4 regions of the Romboutsia sp. LXY-2 genome follow, and region 4 is predicted to be linked to each of the others. Evidence: riboswitches for the same ligand, from Rfam matches in the RefSeq annotation. Region 4 holds a riboswitch; each other region holds the start of a gene.

Region 1 (3,218 bases), 120 kb from region 4:
ATTTAGTCATATTTATATTAATTATATTGAAATTTAAAACTAAAAGTAGCTGAAATATGAAATGAATAAAAATAATAGAAGACTAGAATTAATTCTAGTCTTCTATTCATTTTAAAGAGTTACAAATATAAAGATAAATTATATAACTAATTTTTTACTAAGGTACCTTCATTTAATAATTCAAAGCCTTCTTCATTTACAAGGAAATCATATAATTCAAAGGCATCGTATTTACAAAAATTATCTAAACAGAATCGTGTATCTTCTTCTAACTTATCGAATTCATCATAGTAATCAAATGTTACTGCCATTTTTACCATGTAGTCTCTAAGTTTATCCATATCAACTAGTTTATATGCATATTCTATTTCAAGTTCTTTTCTATCTATCATGTTCTTAACTACATTTAATAAGTATTTCTTATCATCAAAATTTATTATTATTGGATTAACATTGTTTTTGATATCAACTATCTTTGATTTAAGCTCAGAAAAACATTCACTTAAATTATTCATAACAAATGATTCATATCCACTTTGGTTAAATAAACCTTGAACATCTGATATTAATAGATTATTCATATGACTTCTAAACATTAATAATCCAAAGTTATTATAAGTAGGGTCTTCAACCGGTTCTCCACTTTGTGTTTCAAATATTGGGTGAAGATGTTTGTGATATTTAGCTATTGAGCATCTAAATAAATCGCCTTCACGACCTTCAGGTAGACTATTAATAATAAAATCATCCATGTCGCTTCCTAAAAAGACTTTTTTATTTAATAATATATCTTTTATTTTATCTATACTTTCTTTATAAATATCTAAATTATCTTCTTTAACTAGTATTTTTAATATTATCTCTTTATATATTTTATTTAAAATATTGTTTAACTCTAAATTGTAGTCGTATTTCATATTGTTGCCTCCATTGATTATGATATTAGCTATATACCCTAAAAAACGAGAAGTAATCTTATTAAAATAAAATTATAAAAGAAAAATATGTGTCTAAGGATTATCTGAAGAATAACTAAATGTTGACATTAAAGTCAAAAGTATTATAATTAACTTGTAAAGAGAATAGCTAGGGGAGCCAATGGCTGAGAGGAAATATCCGACCCTTATACCTGAACTGGGTAATGCCAGCGTAGGAAAGCTTATATATTGTAATCATGGAGTTATCTTCGATATTAATTGTTAGTAGCTTATACCATGGATAAAATATAAGTTTATCTATAGGTATGTTATTATGATTTATATTTTAGATAACTTTTTTATGCAAAATTTAAGGGGGACAGGAATGAGAAATTACCAAATACCAACATTAACAATAGCTGGTTCAGACTCAAGTGGAGGAGCAGGTGTACAAGCTGATTTAAAAGCATTTAGTGCAATAGGTACATATGGGATGAGTGTAATAACAGCAATTACTGCTCAAAACACACAAGGAGTTTTTGAAGTTGAAGAATTAAGTCAAAATATAATAAAAAAGCAAATAGAAGTAGTATTTAATGACATAAGACCTAAAGCTACAAAAATAGGTATGGTATCAAGTCCAGAAATAATACTTGAAATAGCTAATACTTTAAAGAAGTACAATCCAGAAAATTTAGTTGTAGACCCAGTTATGATATCAAAGAGTGGGTTTTCACTGCTTAGAAAAGAAGCAAAAAAAAATCTAATAAAGTATTTAATACCAATGGCATACATTATAACTCCAAATGTTCCTGAAGCTGAAGAGATTACTGGTATGAAGATAAATACTTTAGACGATATGAAAATAGCTGGTGAGAAAATTCTAGAAATGGGACCTAAGCATGTGCTAATGAAAGGCGGCCACTTAGAGGGAGATGCTATAGATATATTAATGGGAAAAGATATATATGAAGTTTACGAAAGTAAAAGGTTAGATAGAAAAAATACTCATGGTACAGGATGTACTATATCTTCAGCTATAGCTTCACACTTAGCGTTAGGATATGATATAAAGGAATCAGTATCTTTAAGTAAGACATATATTACTGATGCAATAAAAAATAGCTTTGATATTGGACATGGTGTAGGACCAGTACATCATTTTTATAAATTTGAAAAATAATCGTTGGAGGAATTAGATAATTCTAATATTAATATTATGAAAAATAAATTAAAAGAAGATTTAAAACTATACTTAGTAACCGATAGTGATATCTTAAAAAATAGAGATTTTTATAAGTGTATAGAAGATGCATTAAAAGGTGGAGTAACTATGGTTCAACTAAGAGAGAAAGATGCATCTGGAAAAGAATTTTTAGAAAAAGCGTTAAAGTTAAGAGAATTAACTAAAAAATATAATACCACATTCATTATAAATGATAGAGTAGATATTGCATTGCTTTGTGATGCAGATGGAGTACATGTAGGCCAAAGTGATATAGATGCGAAACATGTAAGAACTTTAATAGGTCCAGATAAGATACTTGGAGTTTCAGCTAGAGATATTGAAGAAGCAAGAGCTGCTTATGAGAATGGTGCTGATTATATAGGTGTAGGAGCTATGTATTCAACATCAACAAAACTTGACGCTAAGTCAGTTTCTTTTGATACAGTAAAAGCTATAAAGGAAAATACTAATATGCCAATAGTTCTTATAGGTGGTATAAATTTAGATAATTTTGAAGAATTGAAAAGTTTAAACTGCGATGGATATGCAATAGTATCAGCCATATTAAAAGCAAATGACATATACTTAGAAACAAAAAAGTGGACAGAAAAAAATTAATCAATAAAAAATAATACTAGCAAAATAAATAGGATATGTAAGATTTTAATCTTCACATATCCTATCTTTATATTAACCTACTACATAGGAGGAATAATATTTTCTAGAGTACTATTTTTTATAAGGAACTTTTTTAGGTGGTATATATTGTTCCTTTGTTTGTCCAGCAGGACCTTGAGTACCAGTATCTCCCTTAGGACCTTGAGGACCCATCGGTCCAGTAGGGCCTTGAGAACCAGTGTCACCTTTAGGGCCTTGAGGACCCATTGGTCCAGTCGGACCAGCAGGGCCTTGAGAGCCAGTATCTCCCTTAGGACCTTTACTTCCTGTACCAGTAGAACCTGCTACGCCAGTATCACCTTGAGGACCCTTAGGGCCAGCAGGACCTTGAGGACCCATAGGACCCATAGGACCAGCAGGGCCTTGAGGACCTACATCACCCTTATCCCCTTTAG
Region 2 (3,218 bases), 270 kb from region 4:
ATTAATATCTGCTTTATTATCTACTAATGATATACACCTTGTAGGACAGTCTTTAATACATAATTCACATGAAATACATTTTTCTTTGTTTACATTCATCATAATATTTAATCTCCTCAAATAAGAATTTGACATAAATTAATAAAATATCTATAATTATTAATTATAGTTTATTTACTATGTTTTTAATTATAGCATTGGTAAATCAGTAATGTCTAATTGAAAATTTTCATACTTATATAACTATTGGTTATATAAACTGTATATAAAACCAATTTATGAAATTATTATAAAATATTTTCTATACTATTAAAGGAGGTAATATGAACTTACAACAGTTAGAGTATTTTAAAACTATTGCAGAAACAGAAAACTTCACTATAGCATCACAAAAATTAGCAGTATCTCAGCCTGCCTTAAGTAAAGCAATAGCAAAATTAGAAGAAGAGCTTGAAGTACCGCTTTTTAAAAAAGAAGGTAGAAATATAAAGCTTACATCCTTTGGAAATATATTTTTAAATCATATAAGTAAAGCATTAGAAGAAATAGAAAAGGGTATAAAGGAATTAAAAAAAATAACCGATGCTGATACGGGAACAATTTCAATTTCTTCAACTTCTAACGTTGGTACGTACTTTATGCCTCTTGTAATTAGTGTATTTTTTAATAATAATCCTAATGCTAAATTCCAGTTTAATTATCAATCAAGAGTAGATATGTTAATGGATTTAAAAAATAGTAATATTGAATTATGCTTTTTTGATACACAAGATTCTATTTCAGAAAATAGCGACATAGAATTTATTCCAATAAAAAAAGAAGAATATGTTTTAATAGTTCCTAAAAATCATAAACTTGCAAATGAAGAAGAAGTTTCTTTAAAAGACTTAAAAGACGAGTATTTTGTTTCATCATGTGAAATAAATGAAGATAAAATGCAGTGGTATAAAAATTCATTAGGATATATACCAAAGATTTCAATTAAACCAAGCAGTTCTACTATATTTGAAGGTTTGGTAGCTACTGGTGCAGGAATAAGTATTATACCTAATACGCCCTTAATAAATAAAAATTTAGTATCAGTAATTAAAATTAAAGAAGAAATAAAAAACAGTATAATATATATGGGTTGGATGAAAAATTCATATCTTTCACCTATATGTAAATCCTTTAAAGACTTTGTAATTTCATCAGATTATGGTAAATAAGAGTTAGCATATACTAACTCTTATTTACGTATAAAAAGCGTTATTATAAAGTAAATATAATCGAAATGGTTTACATAATTTAGTTATAGTTAATTTTAAAAAGATATATTTATTTAATGTATAATAAAAACACAAATGAAAAACCTATTATTACTATATGAATTTCTGAATTTATATTAACAAAATAAAAGGAGAGTAAAAGATGGCTAATATAATAAACACAAATGAATTTGTAAATGAAGTAGAATATAAAGAAGGAGTGGTTGTAGTTGATTTCTTTGCAACATGGTGTGGACCTTGCAAAATGCTTTCACCAGTATTTGAATCATTAGCAGAAGAAATGGAAGACAAAGCAGATTTCTTTAAAGTTGATATAGATGAAAGCATGGATCTTGCACAAAAATTTACAGTAACTACAGTTCCAACTGTAATAGTTTTTAAGGATGGTAAAGAAAAAGATAGATTAGTAGGATTTATTCCTGAAAAAAGCTTAAAAGAAAAAATTGAAGAATACATATAAATCTAATAATTTAATTGATTTTTGTAAAGAATAGAGTTACAATACAATTGTAAAATAAAATATTAGCTAGGGGTGTCGAAAGACTGAGAGATGAAAATCAACCCTTGTACCTGATCTGGATAATGCCAGCGTAGGAAAGCAGATTTATATACTTTTTTGTAATGTAATCAAAAAGCTATGTTCCTATGTGGAATATAGCTTTTTTTAGTATATAAAACTCTCAATCAAGGTATAGCTAAAAATTAGGGGGATAAAATGAATTACTCAACACAAATGGATGCTGCAAAAAAAGGAATAATAACAAAAGAAATGCAAATTGTTGCTACTAAAGAAAGTAAAAAAATAGAGGAAATATTAGAATTAGTAGCAAAAGGACAAATAGCAATACCAGCAAATAAAAATCATAAATCATTAAGTGCTGAAGGTGTTGGAAAAGGCTTAAGAACTAAAATAAATGTTAATTTAGGAATATCTAAAGACTGCTGCGATTATGATAAAGAATTAGAGAAGGTTAGAGTAGCACTTAATATGGGAGCTGAAGCTATAATGGACCTTTCTAATTATGGAAAAACAGAAGGTTTAAGAAAGAATATAGTTAATATGTCAAGTGCAATGATAGGTACTGTGCCTATGTATGATGCCATTGGGTTTTATGATAAAGAATTAAAAGATATTACAGTAGACGAATTTTTTAAAGTAGTTGAGAAACATGGAGAAGATGGTGTGGATTTTATTACTGTACATGCCGGTCTTAATAGAGAGTCTGTTGAAACCTTAAAAAGAAATAAAAGATTAACTCATATAGTTTCAAGAGGTGGATCTCTTTTATATGCTTGGATGGAGCTAAATAATGCAGAAAATCCTTTTTATGAGTATTATGATAGACTACTAGAAATATGTGCACAGTATGATATGACAATATCTTTAGGAGATGCTTTAAGACCTGGTTCAATAAATGATGCAACAGATGCCTGCCAAATAAAAGAATTAATAACATTGGGAGAGCTAACTAAAAGGGCTTGGGAGAAAAATGTACAAATAATAGTAGAAGGTCCTGGTCATATGGCTATAAATGAAATAGAAGCCAATATGGTACTTCAAAAGAAGCTTTGCCATGGAGCACCTTTTTATGTATTAGGTCCAATAGTAACGGATGTAGCTCCAGGATATGACCATATAACTTCTGCAATAGGTGGAGCAATAGCAGCAACCTATGGTGCAGACTTCTTATGTTATGTAACTCCAGCAGAGCATTTAAGACTTCCTGATTTAGACGATATGAAAGAAGGAATAGTAGCAGCTAAGATTGCAGCCCATGCAGCAGATATAGCCAAAGGAGTTAATGGTGCAAAAAATTGGGACTATAAAATGAGTAAAGCAAGAGCTGATATTAACTTTGATGAAATGATAAATTTAGCTCTAGATCCAGAAAAGCCAAGAAAATATAGAGAAAGTTCAATACCTGATGAGAAGGAAAGCTGTACTATGTG
Region 3 (3,218 bases), on a different contig from region 4:
TTTCTAAATATTGTTCTTAATGTTTCTTTTTCAGACTCACTTAAGTCTTTGCATAATTCATTAGTAAAATCTATCCATAAGTTAGTAAATTCAGTGTATCCTTCATTACTATATGTCTCTATCCAAGGTTTAAAGAAGTTATCTTCATATGAGTCCTTATACTTTTCCTTTAAACGAGTTCCTATAAAACTATAGCTCCATGTACATGGTAATATTGTAGCTGCTATTTCTTGAACACTTCCAGTCATAGCAATACCTTTCATATAACTAGTGTAACTTTCATTTGTCATATGATATTCATAACTTTCTAGTGTTTCAATATCCACTCCAAAGTTTTTAAGGTAAGTTATGTGAGTAGCGGTTTCGTCATTTATTATTCCATCTACACCATCATAAAAAGTTCTCATCTCTTTTAATGTTTTACATTTTACAACAGCCATACAAAATACCTTTGCATACTCTTTTAGATATAAGTAGTCTTGTATTAAGTAGTCTTTAAACTTTTCTTTATCTAAATTTCCCTTTGCAAGTTCTATTAAAAACGGATGCTCTAAGTAAGCCTCCCATATATCTCTACTTCCTTCAAATAGGTAATCCGTAAATAACATAATTTAATCTCCTCCAGTCTATTATCTAAGCTTTTTGTAATCTAGAATATTTTTCTAACTTTTCTGTATTTAGTTCATATATTTCATTCATTAAGTTGACTCTAAAAGTTCCTATAGGCGGATTTTGCTTGTTTGCAAGTTCACCTGATAATGACATTGTAAGTACACCCATAGTTGCAGCCTCTAACTTATTTTCACTACAAGGTAAGTAACTACCTATTAAACTTGCCGTCATGCATCCTGTACCAGTTATGTTCTTTAACTTCTCATCACCATTTTCTACTTTGTATAATTCTTCTCCATCTGTAACTATATCTACTTTACCAGTTGCCACAACTACACATTCTAGCTTTTTAGCAACTTTTTTTATAATCTCTGTAGCATCTACCTCATCATCAAATGAGTCCACACCTTTTCCGTTTACATCGAATCCCCCTATAAACTTAATTTCAGCTACATTTCCTTTGACAACATCAAACTTAACTTCATTTAAAAGTTTGTTAGTTAATTCTGTTCTAGCTTTAGTAGCAAATACTCCTACAGGATCTAAGATCACAGGCTTATTATATTTATTTGCAGCTTTTCCTGCTAAAACATATAAATCTACTAGTCCACTATTCATTGTACCAATATTTATTACTACAGAATTACAGACGCTAACAATATCTTCCACTTCTTCATATGATGAACTCATTAATGGACTTGCACCTACCGCTAAAGTAGTGTTTGCACAATCATTTATTGTTACATAATTTGTGTAATGCAATACTAGCGGATTCACTTCTTTAACTCTCTCAATTAATTTAAACATTTTCTATTCCCCCTAATAATTATTCTAAAATTAGCTGTTATAATTTCCTAATACGTAAAAAAAGCTATACCCAGGTAGGTATAGCTTTTACTTACAAACAAATACAACATATCTTTAATGTTCATTACGTTTATATTTAAGCTTTCCTACGCTGGCATTATCCAGATCAGGTATAAGGGTCGGATTATCCTCTCAGCCATATGGCTCCCCTAGCTAATTTTATATTTTATTATACTTTCATTATAAACCTTTGACTAATTTTGTCAACTTTTTTATTAATTACCACAGCTTTTACAAACTCTTGGTTTGCCACTTTCTGCTATTGTTCCATTTAATATATTTTTGCTCTTAGATAATGTAGAGCAATTCTGTGTTGTATGGTATACAGATCCATTTGGAGTCCAATAAACAGTAGAACTATTTGCAATAACTTGATTATCTTTTACTACTTCTTCACTTTTTTTGTCATTAACGGTTTGGTCGTTATTAGAACTTTCGCTATATTTACTATTTTCTCCAATACTATAGCTTCCATTACTACAATCTGTAGATACCCCATTCCCACTAGACTTAAACACAACTTCTCCACATTCATCACTTCTGTGTACTTTTATGTTAAGTTTTTCAAAAGTGTCCATAGTCTCCTTATGAGGATGGCCATACTTATTATTTTTTCCTACTAATATTATTGCATATTCCGGGTCTATTGCTTTAACAAAATCATATCCACTCGAAGTATGACTACCATGATGCCCTGCCTTTAAAACATCTACATCTCCAAGCTTATTTACTATCTTATTTTCTATAACTTGCCCAGCATCACCCATAAATGCAAAAACATCTTCTCCATTAGTTATTTTTACAACTAATGAATCATCATTTTTATTCTCTCCACCATCGGTATTATAAATTTCAAAAACGGCACTTCCTAAATTGAATTTCGTACCTTCTAGCGGTACAGATGGATATACATTTTTGTTAGCTGATGATTGGATAAAATCTCTATACGTTTTAGTATCTGCATCTCCATTTGGAACAAATAACTTACCTATATCCATATTGTCAATTATTTTATCTGCTCCGCCTATATGGTCAGCATCAAAATGTGTAAGTATAAAGTAATCTAACTTAGATATGTTTTTATTTTTTAAGTAATTTACCATATAAGACTCATCATCATTATCTCCTGAGTCTATCAATAAGTATTTTCCATTTTGTTCTATCAATATTGCATCGCTATTTCCTGTGTTTATATAAGTCACAACACAATCAGATATGTTGTTATCTTGTTGATTGTTTTCACTTGAATTATTTAAAACTACATCTTTTGGTACACTTATATTTTCTTCTTTTTTACTAATATTATTGCTACACCCCGTTAAAGCTAATGTTGCTATCAGTAAAAAACTAATAAATTTTGATTTTAAATTTTTAGTCATTTCTTCCCCCAATTAAATTTCATTTTATTCATATAGCTTGTATATATCAGAAAGTTCAAGTTCTATTTTTTGAATATCAATTTCATATATAGATTCTTCATCTAAGTTATCATCTAATAGCATTCTATTTGGAAGCAATATTTCAAATTCCGTTCCATTCTCTTCATCACTTTCTAAATATATCTCTCCACCATTTAATTCTACTATTGACTTTACAATACTAAGCCCTATTCCACTTCCTTCATTAAGTCTAGTTAAAGACTTGTCTCCTTGAATAAATCTATCAAAAATTATTCCCTGTATCTCAAGTGGAATACCAATTCCATCATCTTTTACTCTAATGTGAACCCATTCTTTATC
Region 4 (3,218 bases):
ATAGAATATAAAGATGGCGTTGATATTACACCAGAAGAATTTTATCTACTTATGAGAAATAGCCATGAACTTCCGAAAACTAGTCAAGCTACTTACTCTCAATTTAAAGATGTATTTGATAAGTATATAAATGAATATGATGAAATACTATATATTGGTGGTTCTTCAGCTGCTTCAGGGACTTATCAAAGTGCTGTAATGGCAAGTAATGATACTGAAGGCAAAGCAAAAATATTCACTTTTGATACTTACAACTTCTCAGCAGGAGGGGCAGTTTTTATAATAAAAGCTTGTCAATTATTAGATGAAGGAAAAAAATCTGAAGAAATTATTAAAATTCTTGAAGGATTGAAAGGTACTCAAAGAGTATATCTATCAGTAGATACTTTAGAATATTTATATAAAGGTGGAAGAGTATCAGGTGCAAAGGCAAAATTAGGTAGTTTATTAAAGATTAAACCTATACTTTCTTTAGAGGAAGGAATTATTTCGCCGAAATCCCAAGTAAGAGGAGAAAAGCAAATGATATCTACCATATTTAATAAAGCCACTGAAGGAATAAACGATATAGAAAATAGAATAATCGTTTATGGATGTGGTGATAACATTGAACAAGGTAAAATGTTAAAGGAAAAAATATTAGCAACTAACTGTAAACATGCCTATGAAGTTAAGGCTGGAGCATGTATTACTGCACATTCAGGACCTGCCATAGTAGGTATGGCGATCTTATAGTAATAGGTATAGTTAAATGTAGGAGGTAAATGATGAAAATAATATGTGATACCATGTCAGATGTGCCAAAGGAAATTATAAATGAATTTGATATAGAGGTAATACCATTAACAATATTAGTAGATGGAAAAGAATATTTAGATGGAGTTGACATAACAAATGAAGAGTTCTATCAAATATTGAGAAGCAACCAAGAGTTGCCTAAAACATCTCAAATTACTTTTGTAAGATTTAAGGAAGCTTTTGAAAAATATACTACTCAAGGTGAAGATGTATTATATATAGGTGGATCTTCAGCAGCTTCAGGGACATTCCAAAGTGCTGTTATGGCAAGTAGAGAAGTTGAAGGAAGTGGAAAAGTTTACACTTTTGATACTTATAGTTTATCAGTATGTGCGGCAGGGTTTGTAATAAAAGCTGCATTATTAAAAGAAGAAGGTAAATCGGTAGATGATTTAATAAGTGAGTTAGAATCATTAAAGGGAACTGAAACAGCATTTTTCTTTGTTGATAGCTTAGAACATCTACAAAAAGGAGGAAGAATATCTTCTACAAAAGCTGCAATAGGGACAATGTTAAACATAAAGCCAATATTAACGATAAAAGATGGTATAGTTGACCAAAAATCTCAAGTTAGAGGTAAAAAGCATTTATCAGCTACTTTAGTTAATAATACTATTGATTTAGCCAAAAGCTTAGATGATAGAATAGTAATACTAGGATTCTGTGATAATGAAGATGATATAGAAAACGTAAAAAGTAAAGTATTAGAAGCAGGTAATCCTAAGGCTATATACAAAGTAAATATAGGAGCTTGTATATCGTCTCACTCTGGACCAAGTATAGTTGGTATAGCTACAATATAATTTTTTATAATGCAATAATAACTTAGAGACACAAGGCTGAACATTTTGTTCAGCTTTTTTTGTGAGGTATTTATAATATCAAAAAATGTATTGTGTTAGAGAAAACTGTATGCTAAACTTATTTTGTAAGAAAAAATGAATATGAAGCTAGGGGAGCTATAATTGGATAGTTGAGAAGTGAAGCCGTAACTTACAGACTCTAAACACCTGATCAAGATAATACTTGCGGAGGGAAGCTATTTAATATACAGCCAATAAACTAGTATAATTGCGTTCTCTTTCAAGAGAGCGCTTTTTTGTTATCAAAAGGAGGTTAGACAATGAAGGTAAATGGGAAAGAATTAGAATTTAAGGACAACACATCAATCTCAAAATTACTTGATAACATTGGTGTTAATAAAAACACTGTTGTTGTAGAAGTAAACTTAGAAATTATTGAAAATGAAGCCTACGATAATTATTTCCTTAGAGAAGATGATGTTATAGAAGTAATACGCTTTGTAGGGGGGGGCTAAAATGATTATTTACATAAATGAAGTAAAAGTTGAAGTTACTGATGGAAGTAATCTATTTGAAATAAGAGAAAAATATAAAAGTGATGCTGATGTATTAATTTTAAATGGATACCCAATAAATGAAAATACAATATTAAAGCATAATGATAAAATAACTCTTATTAAAAAGGGTGAGATGCCAAAATATGAAGAGCTAGAGTCATTAATGATTTCAAGACATACTCCTAATATTCATAATAAGTTAAAAGCAGGAGCTGTATCCATATTAGGACTTGGAGGACTAGGCTCAAATATTGCTATATCCTTAGCTAGAATAGGTGTAGGTCATTTAATCATAGCTGATTTTGATATTGTGGAGCCATCAAATCTAAATAGACAACAATACTTTATTAGTGATATAGGAAAATACAAAACAGAAGCTTTAAAGGAAAAGATAGAAAATATAAATCCATTCATAAAAATAAGTACAATTAACAAAATAATTAACTCATCAAATATTCACGACTTAAAAGACTGTGACATAATAATTGAAGCATTTGATAATCCAAGCTATAAGGCAGAAATAGCCAATGAAATATTAATTAAAATGAGAGATAAGTATTTAATATCATCTTCAGGGATGGCAGGATACTATGACTCAAATATTATAAAAACTAGAAAAGTAAGAGATAAGTTTTATATATGTGGAGATGAAACATATGAAGCTAGAGAAGGTGAAGGTTTAATGGCACCAAGAGTAGCAATATGTGCAAATCACATGGCTAATTTAGCAACAAGAATTCTAGTTGGGGATGAATTTTAATACAAATAGGGGGAAGACGATGGATAAGTTAGTATTAGGTGGAATTGAATTTAACAGTAGATTATTAATAGGTACAGGGAAATATTCGTCAAATGATATGTTGCCAAAGGTTATAGAATCAAGTAGCAGTGAAATAATTACAATGGCTCTTAGAAGAGTAGATTTAGATAATGAAGAAGAAAATATATTAACATATATTCCAAAGGATATGACTATACTTCCTAACACTTCAGGTGCAACAAACCATATGGAAGCTGTTAGAATAGCAAGGATAGCAAGAAGAATGGGATGTGGTAATTT

What was found. A riboswitch is a leader RNA that binds a small molecule or an ion and turns the genes downstream of it on or off. The one in region 4 is predicted to bind thiamine pyrophosphate.
Region 1: another riboswitch for thiamine pyrophosphate. It lies ahead of thiD (bifunctional hydroxymethylpyrimidine kinase/phosphomethylpyrimidine kinase); the one in region 4 lies ahead of thiS (sulfur carrier protein ThiS).
Region 2: another riboswitch for thiamine pyrophosphate. It lies ahead of thiC (phosphomethylpyrimidine synthase ThiC); the one in region 4 lies ahead of thiS (sulfur carrier protein ThiS).
Region 3: another riboswitch for thiamine pyrophosphate. It lies ahead of thiM (hydroxyethylthiazole kinase); the one in region 4 lies ahead of thiS (sulfur carrier protein ThiS).

What each region holds. Positions count from the first base shown of each region.
Region 1 covers NZ_JBKFGI010000003.1:106,600-109,817, forward strand. Annotated here, with positions in the region: gene ACI48P_RS06350 (hypothetical protein) at 147-917, opposite strand; TPP riboswitch at 1,079-1,173, shown strand; gene thiD (bifunctional hydroxymethylpyrimidine kinase/phosphomethylpyrimidine kinase) at 1,303-2,100, shown strand; gene thiE (thiamine phosphate synthase) at 2,104-2,763, shown strand; gene ACI48P_RS06365 (hypothetical protein) at 2,875-3,218, opposite strand, start outside.
Region 2 covers NZ_JBKFGI010000003.1:492,824-496,041, forward strand. Annotated here, with positions in the region: gene ACI48P_RS08100 (nitroreductase family protein) at 1-102, opposite strand, end outside; gene ACI48P_RS08105 (LysR family transcriptional regulator) at 324-1,208, shown strand; gene trxA (thioredoxin) at 1,411-1,728, shown strand; TPP riboswitch at 1,787-1,882, shown strand; gene thiC (phosphomethylpyrimidine synthase ThiC) at 1,984-3,218, shown strand, end outside.
Region 3 covers NZ_JBKFGI010000006.1:191,000-194,217, forward strand. Annotated here, with positions in the region: gene tenA (thiaminase II) at 1-608, opposite strand, end outside; gene thiM (hydroxyethylthiazole kinase) at 634-1,419, opposite strand; TPP riboswitch at 1,546-1,640, opposite strand; gene ACI48P_RS12060 (ComEC/Rec2 family competence protein) at 1,695-2,858, opposite strand; gene ACI48P_RS12065 (sensor histidine kinase) at 2,883-3,218, opposite strand, start outside.
Region 4 covers NZ_JBKFGI010000003.1:226,711-229,928, forward strand. Annotated here, with positions in the region: gene ACI48P_RS06925 (DegV family protein) at 1-735, shown strand, start outside; gene ACI48P_RS06930 (DegV family protein) at 768-1,601, shown strand; TPP riboswitch at 1,741-1,852, shown strand; gene thiS (sulfur carrier protein ThiS) at 1,922-2,116, shown strand; gene thiF (sulfur carrier protein ThiS adenylyltransferase ThiF) at 2,118-2,918, shown strand; gene ACI48P_RS06945 (thiazole synthase) at 2,938-3,218, shown strand, end outside.